3 regions of the Paenibacillus sp. W4I10 genome follow, and region 2 is predicted to be linked to each of the others. Evidence: riboswitches for the same ligand, from Rfam matches in the RefSeq annotation. Region 2 holds a riboswitch; each other region holds the start of a gene.
The links. A riboswitch is a leader RNA that binds a small molecule or an ion and turns the genes downstream of it on or off. The one in region 2 is predicted to bind S-adenosylmethionine.

Region 1 (5,457 bases), 3.1 Mb from region 2:
GATCGCTGTTATCCCCAGATTTCTTTGATCCCTTTTATTAGGGGGAAATCCGGGGATAAAGGCGAACGCTTCGCTTCTTCAGGCTATTTCTGTCCTCTCCGTTATTGTGTAAATGTTTCATTGAACTTATATAAATGTATGACAGGTTCATGTTGTTAAAGGGTATACTAGATGAAACGCCATTTCTCTTGAAATAGGGAAATGGCGTTTGTGTGTTCAGGATTCTGTTTAAGACCCAATTCAACTGGCATATCCCTCAATTACATAACTCCAATGACCTGTGGGTCATTAATTCACCAGACGTTAACATTTTGTCACAAAGCGCGACGTCAATGAACATTTTATCCGGTATAATGAATTTAGTTGTGAAATAAGTGTCAAAGTACCGAAACAAGCGGAGAATATTCTTCGCCATCTTAAACCAACAGCGGGTGAGAAAAAATTGAAACACTTAACTTTGTTTAAATGGTTAACCGTATTAACCTGTCTTGTCATGTTTCTGGCCACTTTTGGTGGAGGCATCGTAACCAAAACGGAATCAGGCCTTGGCTGCGGAACAGAATGGCCTTTATGTAACGGAAAACTCGTTCCGGCACATACCGTGGCTTCACTTATTGAATATTCCCATCGCGCTGTAAGCGCACTGGCTGGATTGTTGTCCATTGCCTCGTTTGTTGCTTTTCTGCAGTTCGGCAAGTCACGCCGTGACCTGCAATTGTTTTCTTTCTTAACTCTGGTATTTGTTATCGTCCAGGGAATCATGGGGGCTTTTGCCGTTGTCTTCTCCCAATCTTCAGCAGTCATGGCACTTCATTTCGGCTTTGCACTGATTGCTTTTGCCAGTTCCCTAATGATGGCGCTGGGCATAAGGCAGGAGGCCAAAGATGGCGGATTGGAGCGCCTGAATAAATACCCTCGGGTTAGCAAAAAATTCAGGAATTTGGTCTGGTTCTCCACCATATACACATATCTCGTGGTATACACGGGTGCATTTGTGAGCCACACGGATTCTGCCGGCGGATGTTCCGGATTTCCGCTCTGTAACGGGCAGATTATTCCTGAGCTTTCGGGTGGGGTAGCGGTTGCTTTTGCTCACCGTGCAGCAGCAGCGTCGCTCGTCATTGTTATTGCAATTCTGGGTCATTTCGCTTACCGTAATCATCCGGACAACAAGGAAATGCGTACCCTTGGCGTGGTATCCGTTGTTCTCATCCTGATGCAAGTAGTCATTGGTATTTTCATGATGGTGACAATGAACCGTCCGGAAGTATACATGTTTGTAGCTCTCGCTCATATGCTGGATATCGCCATATTATTCGGAGTTTTAACGTATATGAGTTTCCTGGTGTACAAGCTGCATCGCCCGGCTAATCGTTTCTAAGATATAGATCCATTCTTTATCCAAAGGTACTTGGGCTAAATATGAAAGTCCACCATCCATTGATGTACATCATTGGACAGGTGGACTTTGTTTGATGTCAGGGGGATCAGGGCAACCTATGGCAAGCAGCAATTACACGGAATGGATGATGTGTTACGTTTACGGTGATGAATTCTTGTTGATTTGGAAAAGAGGAGGTTAGATATGCTGCGAACGTTGTTGGGGGAAAAGCCACGTATAAACGAAGGTAAATTGAAGGCAGCGATGGACGCAATGGCGCATACGCTTGAGTTATTTCAACGACAAATGCATGTGGACCATGATCCCACGCATGACTATCGGAAACTGTATGTGTGGACTCAGGGACTCATCTCCTCACTGGATGAACTGGAGCAAAGCTGTTTCGCTGCTGCTCATTTTCGCAATAAGGTCGTTGCAGGCTCAACGGAAGATATGACGGCGACTGAAAAAGCCGAGTATGCACGGTATGTGTATTTCTACAAAGATGGCTTTATCCGCTGCTTTGCCATCCTGGATAAGGTGGGCACGGTATTAAATGAAATATTCCAGTTGAATACTTCAAATACCAAAGCGCATTTTTCTTATTTTACAGTGTTAAGGCAGTTCGATTATGCGAGGGAGCATCATGATCTTGCGTTGCAATTAATACAGATCAAGGACTCTTATCGTGAGCCGATGAGCAAGCTGCGCAAACGACGTAATATGGAAATTCACTACATGAACTCAGAAATGCACGATGACCTGTGGCAGTTACATCAGACCTTGCAAGGTAAAGTAAAGTTGGAGGATCTGAATCAGCATGTGCAGGAAATGCGTCAGGGCGTGGATATGGTCTGTGAAACATTAACAGCCTCTTATCGTTATATCAACAGAATATGGAAAAGAAATAATTCCCTTTGACAAATCGGAATACTTGGAATATACTGAATTTCAATCGAATGTTACGCGGATATAATTGATATTTCGGAAGTTACGTTCACATTATAAAGCATAAACTACATGAACTTATAAAATCCTACAACAACATATTTCTTATCGAGAGCGGCGGAGGGACAGGCCCGATGAAGCCCGGCAACCGATTTGTAACGACATGATACATGTATCATTCGTTATAGATGTTAGGTGCTAATTCCTACAAAATGGTGCAAGACACGATTTTGGCAGATGAGAAGGTATATTCTTTCACGTGAAGAGCCCTCTTTGTATCTGCAAAGGGCTTTTTTTTGTACTTTAAGGGGAGTTTTCCTTTAGATCGGGTAAAGATACATGTAGGTGGTTGGAAAGGGGCAAGTGCGATTGATTGAATTAAAAGGTTTAACGAAAATGTACGGCAAAGGGGCAAAATCTACAACAGCGTTATCCGAGCTGAATTTGAGCATCCAAAAGGGCGAAATCTACGGCGTGATTGGCCATTCTGGAGCGGGCAAAAGTACATTGATTCGCTGCATTAATTTGCTGGAACGGCCTACGGAGGGTGAAGTATGGGTTGATGGGATCAACCTGACTGAACTGAGCAAAACCGAACTGCAGCAACAGAGACGCAAGATCGGGATGATTTTTCAACACTTTAATCTGTTATCTTCGGCAACGGTATATGATAATGTGGCTTTTCCACTAAAGCTTGTGAATACACCCAAGGATGCCATTGATCGCAAAGTGAAGGAAATGCTCAATCTCGTTGGTCTGGAGAACCATAGCAACAAATATCCAGCTCAATTATCAGGTGGACAGAAACAACGTGTGGGGATTGCGAGAGCACTTGCGAGTGATCCGAATGTACTTCTTTGTGATGAGGCTACTTCAGCACTTGATCCACAGACGACAAATTCAATTCTGAAGTTATTGCTCGACATTAACGAAAAGTACAACCTTACCATTGTGCTGATTACACATGAGATGCATGTCATCCAGAACATCTGTGACAAGGTGGCTGTCATTCATCAAGGTGGTATTGTGGAACAGGGACCTGTAACCGAGGTGTTCCTGAAGCCGCAGCATGCGATTACACGAGACTTCATGATGCGTGACCATGAAGCTGGACTGGCTCTGGAAGAGACCGCTCTGGCGAATGCAGGCATTGAATTGCAGGCAGGTGTTGCTTCGAAACTTGTGAAGATATCCTTTCTGGGGAACAAAACATATGAAGCGATTTTGTCCAGAACGGTTCGTAAGACGGGTGTGGATTTTGCCATCCTGCAAGGAACGATCTCTACGATCAAACAGGTTCCGTATGGACAACTGACCGTTCGGTTCGAAGGTGATTCCAATGCGATTGATCGGACGATATCCGAATTGACCGCTGAGGGACTTGATGTGGAGGTGCTTCGTTAGATGGATTTTTCAACAGTTCGTTGGGAAGAGGTTGGTAAAGCTTCCATAGAGACACTGCAGATTTTGGGTGTATCAGGCCTGTTCACCGTTATCTTGGGTTTACCGCTCGGAGTTCTGCTGTTCATGACAGCCCGATCTGCTTCAATGAAGTCACGGACAGTCTACACTATACTATCCCTGATTGTTAATATTTTGCGCTCGGTCCCATTTATCATATTGATTGTTGCTCTTATTCCATTCACTCGTATACTTGTCGGTACAGCTACGGGGGTTCTTGGCGTCATACCTCCTTTGGTTATTTCAGCAGCTCCTTATTTTGCTCGATTGGTGGAGACAACGTTGCGAGAAGTTGACCGGGGGGTAATTGAAGCAGCACAGTCGATGGGTGCATCGACCGGACAGATTGTAAGACGGGTGTTGTTGCCTGAGGCACTGCCTGGCCTGCTCGCTGGGATAACGATCACCATCGTTACGCTAGTCTCCTATACGGCGATGGCGGGCATGGTTGGTGGTGGAGGTCTGGGAACACTGGCTATTAACTACGGATATTTCCGTTATCAAAATGAAATCATGATTATATCCGTGGTGTCGATGATTATTCTCGTGCAAATTCTCCAGATGGCTGGAGATCGCTTGGTTACATTTTTCACCAGGAAATAACACATAGATAACATGATGGATATGCATTCATGCGGACGCCACATGAAAAAAATGATTAGAGAAGGGGTTTTACACATGAAAAAATGGTCTTTTGCTCTACTTAGTCTTATGTTAATTGCGGTTCTCGCAGCTTGCGGAAACAATAAGGACGCTGATAGCGGCGCAGATAATTCAGCAGGTGCACCACGTACGGTTGAATTGAAAGTTGGAGCTTCACCTACACCACATGCAGAGATTCTGGAAAGCATCAAGCCTGAACTGGAAGCACAAGGTATTCGTTTGCAAGTCGTTACGTTCAATGACTATGTACAACCCAACCAGCAACTTGCTGATAAAAAATTGGATGCAAACTTCTTCCAGCACCAACCTTATCTGGACACAGAGAATAAAGAACGTGGATTCAACCTCGTTTCTGTAACACCTGTTCATGTTGAACCTTTTGGTGGATACTCCAAAAAGATTAAGTCTTTGGATGAATTGGCTGACGGCGCAAAAGTAGCAATTCCAAATGACCCATCCAATGGGGGACGTGCTCTGTTGTTGCTCGCGAAGGAAGGTATCATTACGCTGAAAGACAACACAAATATTACATCTACGATTCAAGATATCACAGCCAATCCGAAGAACCTGGATATCATCGAGCTGGATGCAGCTATGATGCCTCGTCAATTGGATGAAGCGGATCTGGTATTCATCAACGCTAACTATGCGCTTGAAGCAAACCTGAATCCAGCGAATGATGCTTTGTTGATCGAAGATCTGCAAGGTAACCCATACGCGAACATCCTCGTTTCCCGTGAGGATAACAAGGATGCAGATGCAATTCAGAAACTGGCTGCTGCCTTGCACTCCGAAGAAGTAAAAGCATTCATCAAAGAACGTTATAAAGGTGCAGTTGAACCTGCAACTGAATAATTCACGATATGTATGATATGATGTGAAGCTATTAAGAATAAGCCGTATATCTCTTCTGAAGAGATATACGGCTTATTTTATGTTTCTTAATCTGTGCTGACGTGGGGATTAATAAGGGAAGGGTTAGGGCTTATCTTGTTTCTCCGCGT
Region 2 (5,457 bases):
CTACGGCGTCACGAATTTCAAGCGGAATATCCGCATGAGTCTGTACTGCCGGATAAGTCATGAGTGATTCGACTCCGCCGAGACTTTCGGCAAAAGCAATGAGTTTGATATGACGCAGCAACGGTTCAACATAACGTGCATCCTTCACTTTGAAAGAGAAGATACCTGTGTTACCGGTGGATTGTTTATTCTGTATTTCATACCCCGGATGATCGGATAGGCCTGGATGATACACTTCAACCACCGCTGGGTGCTCAAGCAAGTATTTAGCAATAGTAAGTGCATTGTGCTCATGACGCTCCATGCGAAGAGCCAGCGTTTTCATACCTTTCATCAACTGGTAGGAGTCACTTGGAGACAATACCGCTCCAATGGAATTATGCAAGAACGCCATCTCTGCAGATAACGCCTCACCTTTGGTAATAATTAGTCCAGCGAGCACATCATTGTGTCCACCCAGATATTTGGTAGCGCTATGAATGATGATATCGGCACCCAGTTCAATCGGACGTTGGAAAAATGGAGTCAACAACGTGTTGTCAACAATGGTCAACAGGTTGTAACTTTTCGCCCAGGAAGCAACGGCTTCCACATCTGTGATCATCATCAGTGGATTGGTTGGTGTCTCAATAAATACAGCTTTTGTATTCGGCTGACGAACCTTCTCCAGTGCTGCAAGGTCATTCGTGTCCACATAACTTGCAGTTACGCCGAAACGGGACAGAATACGTTCCAGCAGACGATAGGTTCCACCATACAGATCCAGCGATACAATCAGATGATCCCCTTGACCAAACATGGCAAAAATCGTTTGCAGCGCGGCCATTCCCGAGCTACAGGCAAACCCTGCATCACCGGACTCCAGCGCTGCGGCGGCTTCTTCCAATACTTTACGGGTTGGATTAGTCGTACGGATATAATCAAACCCCGTGCTTTGTCCAAGCTTCGGGTGGCGAAACGCAGTGGATTGATAGATCGGAAAGTTAATGGCGCCTGTTACCGGTTCATTGATGGACCCAATTTGTGCTAAGCGGCTTTCGATTTTCAACTTGTTGTTGTCTTCCATTGCTGCATCCTCCTGTAATCTCGATTAGATTTGCGGGCCAATATCGTAAGGTGTTTCTTGATACACATAGTAATTGAGCCAGTTAGAGAATAATAAGTTGGCATGAGCGCGCCAAGTAGCCGGTGGCACACGGGAAGGGTCGTCATCCGGATAATAATGTCTAGGCAATGCGATATCCAACCCTTTGGCTGCATCCCGGTCATACTCCCACTTTAATGAGAATGGGTCATACTCGGCATGTCCTGTGGCAAAAATCTGTTTGCCGTCTTTGGTAGCAACCAGGAAGATCCCCGCTTCCTCGGATTCAGCCAAAATCTCTAAATTCTCATTCTTTTCAATATCTTCGCGTCTCACTTCCGTATGACGGGAATGTGGAACGTTGAATACTTCATCGAATCCACGCAACAACGGAACATGTGGTTTATTAATGGTATGTGGGAAAACGCCAAAACACTTTTCATCAAGTGCAACCTTGGGTACGTCAAAATGATGGTATAAACCTGCCTGGGAAGCCCAACATATGTGGAGGGTTGAAGTCACATTGGTTTTGGTCCATTCGAAGATCTCCTGGATTTCATTCCAATAGTTCACGTCTTCGAAATCCATCTGTTCCACCGGGGCACCCGTAATAATCATTCCATCGAAACGGCGGTGCTCAATCTCATCGAAGGTTTTATAGAACAAATCCAAATACTCTTGAGACGTATTCTTTGACGTATGGGATTTGGGATGTACGAGAACGACATCCACCTGAATAGGCGTGTTTCCCACCAGACGAAGCAATTGTGTTTCGGTCGTTTCCTTTGTGGGCATCAGGTTTAATATAGCGATACGGAGTGGACGAATATCCTGCTGATATGCAGAAGTTTCATCCATGACGAAGATATTCTCTCCTTCAAGTACTTCTTTTGCTGGTAGAGTATCAGGTATTTTGATTGGCATAGTAAATCTAACTCCTCCTTGTGCATAGATAGATGCAGCCACCCCTGGCTTGATGTCTTCACATCAATACAGTTATAGACTGCCTCGAGCTTGTAAAAACATTGAATTGCTCTTTCATCCAACGTTACAAACAACCTCAAGTTCCTTAGCGAAAATCACTGCTGAGAAGTCGGGGCATATGACAAAGACCTTCCTCGGATTTCGAGAAAGGTCATATGTAAAATAGATATGCGCCTCTCTCATCTCTCAGTTACAACAGTGCCACTTGACACTTAGTCGCTGCAAGAATTAGCACCGTGCGGTATACCGCCGGTTGCCGGGTTTCATCGGGCCAGTCCCTCCACCTACTCTTGATAAGATTTCGCTGTATTAGATTGTAATTTAATATGGTTCACCGTCTACTTTATTACATTAATGCCCTCACGTCAAGATGCAGTTCGATGTCTGCTTCCCAGATCGGAACCGTTCATCATCCGTTGTCATACACTGCCTCAGGGCGCGAAATAGACACATTTTTGCGCTTGAAAGCACCCTGTACCAGCGGTATACTAAACAAGGTGTTCTAAACCCTTATGTGAGAGGTGACATATTAAATGGATGGCGACCCGAGGCCTGACTGGCAGCCGAATTCCGACAAACTGCATAGAGAATTGACATCAGCATGCCGGCAGCGGGACGTGACTTCCGTTTGATTATATAGTGTACGCAGCCCTGATCTCCAGGCTCCGCTGCCGACCGGCTGATTTGTTCTTTTTGCGCCCATAATGATAATATCCGCCAAGTTGGCGGGTGCAGAAGGAGTAGATTAACGATGAAAATCCGGTTGGTAAACAACGGTGTATTTATTCCGGTGGACGACATTCAGCAGGCGCTGACTCCACCAGCGGAAGGATTTTACTGGATTGATGCAGACGTAGACGATTTGTCGGTACTTCAGCCGCTGTTCTTGATGCATGATCTGGCTGTGGAAGACTGTCTTAGTGACGAAGAACAACGTCCGAAGATTGAAATTTATGAGAACCATTATTTTATTGTGATTAATAGCATCCGTTTCGATGATGAAGAGATATTTCTACGTGCGGTGAACTTATTCCTCGGCAGACATTTCATTATTAGTGTTACCAAGCAAAAGGTCAGCGAATTGCGCACACTGAAACCAATCCTGTGGGAACAGGAAATCAGTACACCGGATCGTCTGCTGTATTTGCTGGTTGACTTGATTGTTGATAATTATTTCACCGTAGGTGACCGAATTGAAGCACGGATCGAGAAGCTTGAGGAAGACATTCTGATGCACACCAAAAAGTCACATCTGAATGAAATTATCGGGCTACGCAGTGAGATTCTGTGGCTGAAAAAAGTGCTCGGACCTCAGAAAGAGGTCATTAACACCTTGAACAAAAAAGATCTGCGTCTCATTGATGATCAACTGCAAAAGTATTTCAGTGACATCTATGAGAATGCTGTAAAAATATCTGAAACCTTTGAGACTTATCGCGACCTGATGGGCAACTTGCGAGAAGCCTACCAATCCAGTATTGCGAACCGGGCGAATGAGATCATGCGTGTATTTACCGCCATTACCACGGTCTTTATGCCGCTGACGGTCATTACCGGTATATACGGCATGAACTTTACGAATATGCCAGAGCTTAACTGGAAATACAGCTATTTTGTTGTGATTGGCCTGATGGTTACACTGGGCCTGAGCATGTTCTTCATTTTCCGCAAGAAAGACTGGGTATGAACTCGTATGAAATAACAAAGACGAAGCGCTCCTCCGGGAGAAAACGCCTCGTCTTTTTTCATTTCTAATCATTAACCAACATTCTTCTCTGTCTCTGCGTGCCGACGAAAGCGGATTCGAATCATGCGCAGTCTTTCATAGACCTGCTCCAGACTTCCTCCATCGGGTTTCTCTCCTCCATACACCTTATGTAATACTGGCTTCAGGAACGTATCTCCCAGCTCCTCATACGCACTCCATACGGCCTCTTGTTCGTTCTCTGGCATCACTGCCAGCTCCACATCAAGAAGACAATCGGTGTCATAACCTTCGTGATCCAGTGCCTCTAACAGCTCAACCAACTCACGTCGGGATAATCCGGATCGATTAACAATCTCCTCTAACGTATACCCTTCCTTCATGCCTTCAAGCACCTGCTTACGCGTGGTGAACTTATCAAGTTCCTGCTTATACTTCTGCTCTCTCTGCTTGTATAACCAACTCTCATACTCTTCTTCCTTCAGCGCCGTGTATACCCAGTCCAGCGGGAATGTCGTTGAACGCTCCAACCCGTTTGTAATCTCCATCCATTCCGTACCATACTCAGTTGCTTTGCTCTCTCCTACGCCCGGCAGTTGCATCAGTTCATCCAGCGATTGCGGAACAAAGGCACTGATCAAACGCAGCAAACGATTTGTTGCAATAAAATACGGTGCCTTCCGGTCAGACACAGCTCTCTTCCTGCGCCATGTGCACAGATCCGTATATAATTGCTCATTGCCGTATAACTCACTGTAACAATGGAGCCGCTGTCCACCATAACTGCGTGACTTCAGATCATCATTCTCATGAAATAACCCCTGCAACTGCGGTCGGTACCCCTCACTCATCTGTATGGCAAGCTGATGACGGTAAATATGAAGCAGCTCCTCCCAAGAAGTCCCTTCATACCAGATGCTGTCCTCACGCTCTCCTTCCTCGTAGCGACTCCATCCCAGCTGCCAACTATCTTCCTCTTCCCCAATCCATAACTGTGCATACTCTGCATTCTGATCTGACATTCTGGACAATCTGTTCATGAAAATGACTTCCATTTTCGTTCCCTCCCTTTGAATATTCAGCTTATACGAGTTAGAGATACTACCTATAGGCAGCACAAAAAAAAACACCCCTCCTGCAAAATCCATGCAAGAGAGGTGCTTCCTCATTAACCGTACTATGCTGTTGCCCATATCATACCACAATGGTAAAATTCGTCAATCCCTTAATGACCTACTATTCAATGCCAACTTGGCAAGCGCCAGCGAACCACACAGCCCTGCATTGTCGCCAAGTCCTGGTGAAACAACATACTGGTCAATGTCGGATTGAAGTGCCGGATGCTGAACGTATCCAGCCAGCAACTCCTGCAGTTTGCTACGCACCATCGGGAACAGGTGCTCCTGCTTCATTACTCCGCCACCCATGACGATTTTCTGCGGAGAAAGAATGAGAACATAATTCATCAGTGCATGTGCCAGGTAATGTGCTTCGATCTCCCAAGCTTTATGATCTGCAGGCAGTTCATAAGCCGGTTGCTCCCAACGTTTGTTAATGGCCGGTCCTGCTGCAAGACCTTCGAGGCAGTCACCATGATACGGACAGAAACCCTCGTATGTATCCTCCGGATGTCTGCGTACAATGATATGTCCCATCTCTGGATGTGACAATCCATGGACCATTT
Region 3 (5,457 bases), 2.9 Mb from region 2:
ACCCCGGTTATAGTGAATTTGATGTTATATTCATCAATGTGAACGATATGGCACAAGCGGGTAAGGTTGCCTCGGAATTAAATGAGCAATTTAAAGATTTTGCTTCGGTAGTTACTCAGAAGACATTGCTTGATTCGGTTTACGCAGAAGCCGCTAATATCCTGATCTATCCGATGAGTCTAATTGGATTACTGTTTGTCATTGTGACGTTCATCATTATTTTCAGTACCTGTAGAATCAATATTCGTAAAGAAAGCAGAACGTACGGGATATACAAATCACTGGGAATGACATCTCGCCAAATCCGGTTGTCGCTCACCATGGGAATGTTCATACTGTCCTCCATGGGAGCCATACTGGGTATTTTCGTCGGCGTATATCTGCTGCCTCTTCTACTCGAAATGGTCCTTTCCGGTTATGGTATCGTACAACTTCCACTGATCCTGCATTGGGGTGGAATGGTACTGTTCACCTGTCTAAGCATCATTGCAGCCAGTCTTGGCTCATGGTTCTCTTCGCGAATCATTCGGGAAGCATCGCCACGTATGCTGGTTATCGAATAATGCAATAAGGATGCCTTAACACAATAAAACAAGCCCTTCCATACCTCTATAGGATGTGGAAGGGCTTGTTTTATTGATATGAACTATTTCCGCCACTTCTTCGCAAGTTCGCCAATCTGATGTGGCGTAGTTCGGCAGCAGCCGCCAATAATTTTCGCCCCCGCAGCAACCCACTGCTCCGAAGCATCACGCATGCTGCCACAGGTACCCTGTCCACTCCACGTCTTCGTTGCTGCATCGTATACTTCTCCCGAGTTCGGATACACAATAACAGGTTTATCACTGGTACGGCTCAAAATACCCACTGCTTCCGTCACCACTTCCATCGGAGCACAGTTCAGGCCAATCGCCGCAATCTGCGGCTCGGAGCCAAACGTCTGTGCACATACCTCAAGCGATGTGCCCTCGCTGATGCTTGTCCCGTCTTTTAAAGAAAAAGATAACCAGGCATACGCATGAGGAAACTCCTTAAGTACATCAACCAGCACCTGTGCTTCCTGCAAGGAAGGAATCGTCTCAAACGCCAGAATATCAGCACCCGCATCAATCAGCGCCGACATACGTGGACGGTGAAATGCGGCAAGCGTCTCATCCGACACGCCGTAATGACCCACATACTCTGAACCATCTGCCAGATAGGCGCCGTACGGACCAACGGACCCGGCAATAATTGGACGTGGACGAAGACAGTCTCCTTCGCCATCCCCTGTACGATCTGTTATATGCCCCTCATTCTCCACCGTCTCTTCACGTACCGAAGAAGCTTCTACAAGCTGACCTGTCGAGCTTTCTCTCCCTACTAAACCACCCTGCACTTCTGCCCATACATCATCTCTCGCCTTTGCAGCCAGTTCCACCGTCCTGCGGATCAGCTCCAGTGCTGCCTGTTCACCAATCCCTCTCTTGCGGAAGCCATCCACCGTCGCCTGATAACTGGATGTAATCGCACAGTCGGCTCCTGCTCGAAAATAATCTGCATGGACCTGAACAATAACATCCGGATTCTCAAGCAACACACGAGCAGACCATAGTGGATCATCGAGATCACATCCATGCTGTTCGAGTTCCGTTGCCAGCGCTCCATCCAGAATCATGACCGGATGTTCACGCAGGATCTCTTCTATGGGGTTAGTCTGTTGTGCTTGCGTCATGTACTTGTCCTCTTTTCTTATTCACACGTTCTGTCAGATAATAAGCTGCGTAACACAATGCGATAAATGGAACCCCACAATACAGCGCAATTCGCTGTGTAGGATCAAACGCAATACCTATGCATGAAGCCAGGCATAATATAAATGAAATAATCGGTACCACCGGATACAGTGGTGTGCGGTACACCAGATCTTTGACCGCATGGCCTTCTCGGATATATTGTCTGCGGAACATGTACTGGGAAGCGCTGATGCTCATCCATACCGCAACAACAGCCAGACCCGAAATGGAAACCAGTGTTATATACACGGTACCTGGCGCAATGATACTGGACAGCAGGGCCAGCGCACCACCAACCATACTGATCAGAAGTGCATTCAATGGCACCCCGTGTTTGGTCAATTTGGCAAACCACGGTGAGATCGTTCGTTTATCAGCCAGAGACCAGAGCATCCGTGAAGATGCATATAGGCCTGAATTGGCAGCAGAGAGAATCGCCGTCAGAATAACAAAATTCATAATGTCTGCTGCATAGGGTACACCCACCCGCTCCATTACCGCTACAAACGGACTTTCCAGTACACTGGCATCCGACATGGGCAGCAAGGCCGACAAGATAATAATCGTTCCGATGAAGAAAATAACCAGGCGCCACAGTGTCGTATGAATAGCCTTCGGTATCGTCTTTTCCGGATTCTCCGTCTCACCGGCGGCAATACCGATTAACTCGGTGCCTGAGAAGGCAAAGTTTACAGCAAGCATGGTCATCAATATCGCTGTAGCCCCATGAGGGAACCACCCGGATGCGGTAATATTCGATAGAAATGGAGCCGGTTCAGAATCCGCCATGGGAATGAACCCAAACATGGCTGCTCCACCGATAATAATGAAGATTACGATAGTCACTACTTTTACAGATGAGAACCAGAACTCGGATTCCGCAAATAATTTCACCGTTAATGCATTAAACAGAAAGATCATCAGTGCAAAGAGCGCACTCCATATCCATACGTTCACCGATGGGAACCAGCGCTGCATCAGCAGTCCGGCGGCTGTGAATTCGGAGCCAAGCGCAACAGTCCAGGTTAACCAGTATAACCAAGCCACCGTGTAGCCTGTTGCCGGTCCGATATATTTGGCTGCATAACTATGAAATGCTCCCGTCTCTGGCATATGAACAGACAGTTCACCAAGACAGAGCATCACCAGATATACAACGATAGCTCCGATCAGATAGGACAGAATGGTTCCCAGTGGTCCCGCCTGCTGAATGGTGTAACCTGAGCTGAGGAATAATCCCGTTCCAATGACTCCTCCGAGAGAGAGCATGACCACATGCCGTGCCTGCATTTTCCGCTGAAAATGCCCTTTGTCGTTGTTGTTCTCCATACCCGCTGCTCCCCTACTTCTTCATCCAGAAAAAACAAAAAAGACCCACTCTGCCTAAAGAGTGCGCCGTTACTGACAAATAAAAACAAACGCTCCTATCTATCAGGCTTTCACCCGCTGGAATTAGCACAGTATCCTTCAGATCTGTTGCTGAGGTTTCTAAGGGCCAGTCCCTCCACCTCTCTGGATAAGAAAATGATTTTTTACTAATATAGCGATCTATCATGAATGTGTCAACATTTAAATCATAAATGATAAAACACATCGCTATTCGGTGGAAGATCCCGGATTGGTAATGGTAATCTTCACATCGTACGTGATTGGCACGGTGCTAAAAATTTTATCCCAATCGTCTTTAACTTTTTTCCATGTTTTGGGTTCTTTGATACGCAAGCTATCCCGAAAATCCGCAACATCCACTTTGTAGGTATGCTGCAGCTTGTATAACACCTGGCGAATCTGTTGTTCGGCCAGATCTGAGAATTCTTTTTCTAGTTCTCTAAGATAATCCCCTTTTTCCTCTCTTTCGGGAGAAATCCAATCTTCCATCAACCAGCCTTCGGAATCGACCTTTACATGGAATGAAATGTCATTACCAACCACCTTGGGAATTATTGTTGTTTTCTTCTTCTTCATTTCGTATACAACGGTGAATCCCGCTTTGTTGTAAGTCTTCAAGACGCCTCCTTTTTCTTTAGGCTTGATCCACGATAAACCTTCCAGATCCGTTTGACTCAGTTCTCCAATAAACTTAGTTGTTTTCCCATCGAATATGCTGCCACCTGAGAACTTGCCCTCTCCATTGGAGTACAGTACATTCTGGAGCAAGAAACTGGAACCAGATTGCATTTGGGCATCTAATTTGGAGAGTAAAACAGGGTCCAGGATTTTGTTGGACAAGTACGAATTACCGGTAATACCTGTTAGATAAAATGCTGGAATCCGGGAGGGATCATCTGAAGTCAGGACATCCAAGGCACGATGATGACTTATCAGTACCAGACAATTTGGACGAATATCGTTATCCCGAAGTACAAAGTCCAGTAGCTGGACCAGACTATACTTTTTGGCAATATCCTTGGAGACAACGATAACCTTCAGATGATGTCCGATAAGTGGACGATCTCGCCTTAGTGCAAACTGACGAAAGATTTGCAGCAAGGAATCTCCAGTAAGCTGTTCATTGGAGTAGGAAGTCTTTCCAGAAGCAGGTGAACCAGATTGTCCGCTCTGTTTACTGTTGGAACTGCCCGGGGCAATCTGCACCGTAGCCGTTAAATAATTTTTCTTTGGATACGTTCCTCCCTGAGCAGCGATGTCCTTCTCAAATTCTGTTTCTTTAGCGATATCGATCCCGAGACCAACATAGACACTTAGTTCCTCGATCTCCCTACTGCTCCAGCATCCGGATATTACCAGAAGGATGGACAAAGCAAGGGCTACACGTAAAAGCATAAAAAAACGAATCATGCATGTTTGCCTCCCTTTTTGCGTATCAGACTTATTATCAGCAGCAACAGAGGTAAAGTGGCAAATAAAAGCACGGATGAGTTGCCCAACATATCACCAAGTTTGAAGGTTTCGTCCACAGTTTTCGGCATCAATGCCGTTAGATATATCAACGGCAGAAGGGCGTACATAATGACCTTGATCTTCTTCGCACGAAATAAATCCCGAATACCCACCGAAGCGCAATAGTGTGTGATCGTGAAACTCGAGAAGATCTGCATAATCCAGATGACCAATAGCAGGGATTCGAACCGTTCAAAGATCAAACCTTGAATCTCGAAGCTTCTTACGAGATCCAGCGTGGGCCAAGTACGTGTTTTGATTCCGTCAAGTGACAGACTGCCTACAACCATCACAACGGTAATCAGATAAATCAAAGTCGATATGATGATGCCCCAGCTCATGGCAACATTGCTCTTTTTGGGGTTTTTCATATAAGCAGTCATGACAAACATGACTTCGTACCCCGTGTAAGACAGCAGCGAAGGTTTCAACCCTTTGAGGACTGGCATGATACCCTCTCCGAGTACCGGTCTCAGATTGCCAATCTCAAATAACTGATTACTAAGCAAAATTTCAATCACAAATATAATCAGTGTAATCGGCAAAATGATCTCAAATACGCGCACAATGACAGCAAGTCCGCCAGAGATCAAATATATCCCAATCCACATAAACACCATCACGATAGCCCATTTTGGTGTGCGCTCGAGCAAGTACATTCCTGTCACATCAGCCATGACCCTAATTTCGAATGCGGCAATCACCATAAAATATATAATCATGGCGAATCCCAATATGTAAGCAATCCAGCTCCCCGTAATCTCACGAGTGAACTGGAACA

Region 1: another riboswitch for S-adenosylmethionine. It lies ahead of QF049_RS28640 (methionine ABC transporter ATP-binding protein); the one in region 2 lies ahead of metA (homoserine O-acetyltransferase MetA).
Region 3: another riboswitch for S-adenosylmethionine. It lies ahead of mmuP (S-methylmethionine permease); the one in region 2 lies ahead of metA (homoserine O-acetyltransferase MetA).

What each region holds. Positions count from the first base shown of each region.
Region 1 is NZ_JAUSXX010000001.1:6,372,341-6,377,797, forward strand. Features, by position in the region: gene QF049_RS28630 (COX15/CtaA family protein) at 443-1,381, shown strand; gene QF049_RS28635 (Cthe_2314 family HEPN domain-containing protein) at 1,586-2,302, shown strand; SAM riboswitch class I at 2,432-2,573, shown strand; gene QF049_RS28640 (methionine ABC transporter ATP-binding protein) at 2,699-3,733, shown strand; gene QF049_RS28645 (methionine ABC transporter permease) at 3,734-4,393, shown strand; gene QF049_RS28650 (MetQ/NlpA family ABC transporter substrate-binding protein) at 4,469-5,308, shown strand; gene QF049_RS28655 (DUF2167 domain-containing protein) at 5,432-5,457, opposite strand, start outside.
Region 2 is NZ_JAUSXX010000001.1:3,252,499-3,257,955, forward strand. Features, by position in the region: gene QF049_RS14420 (PLP-dependent transferase) at 1-1,066, opposite strand, end outside; gene metA (homoserine O-acetyltransferase MetA) at 1,091-2,008, opposite strand; SAM riboswitch class I at 2,245-2,368, opposite strand; gene corA (magnesium/cobalt transporter CorA) at 2,820-3,755, shown strand; gene QF049_RS14435 (HRDC domain-containing protein) at 3,827-4,828, opposite strand; gene QF049_RS14440 (ROK family protein) at 4,991-5,457, opposite strand, start outside.
Region 3 is NZ_JAUSXX010000001.1:6,107,236-6,112,692, reverse strand. Features, by position in the region: gene QF049_RS27330 (ABC transporter permease) at 1-563, shown strand, start outside; gene mmuM (homocysteine S-methyltransferase) at 647-1,714, opposite strand; gene mmuP (S-methylmethionine permease) at 1,692-3,104, opposite strand; SAM riboswitch class I at 3,197-3,298, opposite strand; gene QF049_RS27315 (Ger(x)C family spore germination protein) at 3,372-4,574, opposite strand; gene QF049_RS27310 (GerAB/ArcD/ProY family transporter) at 4,571-5,457, opposite strand, start outside.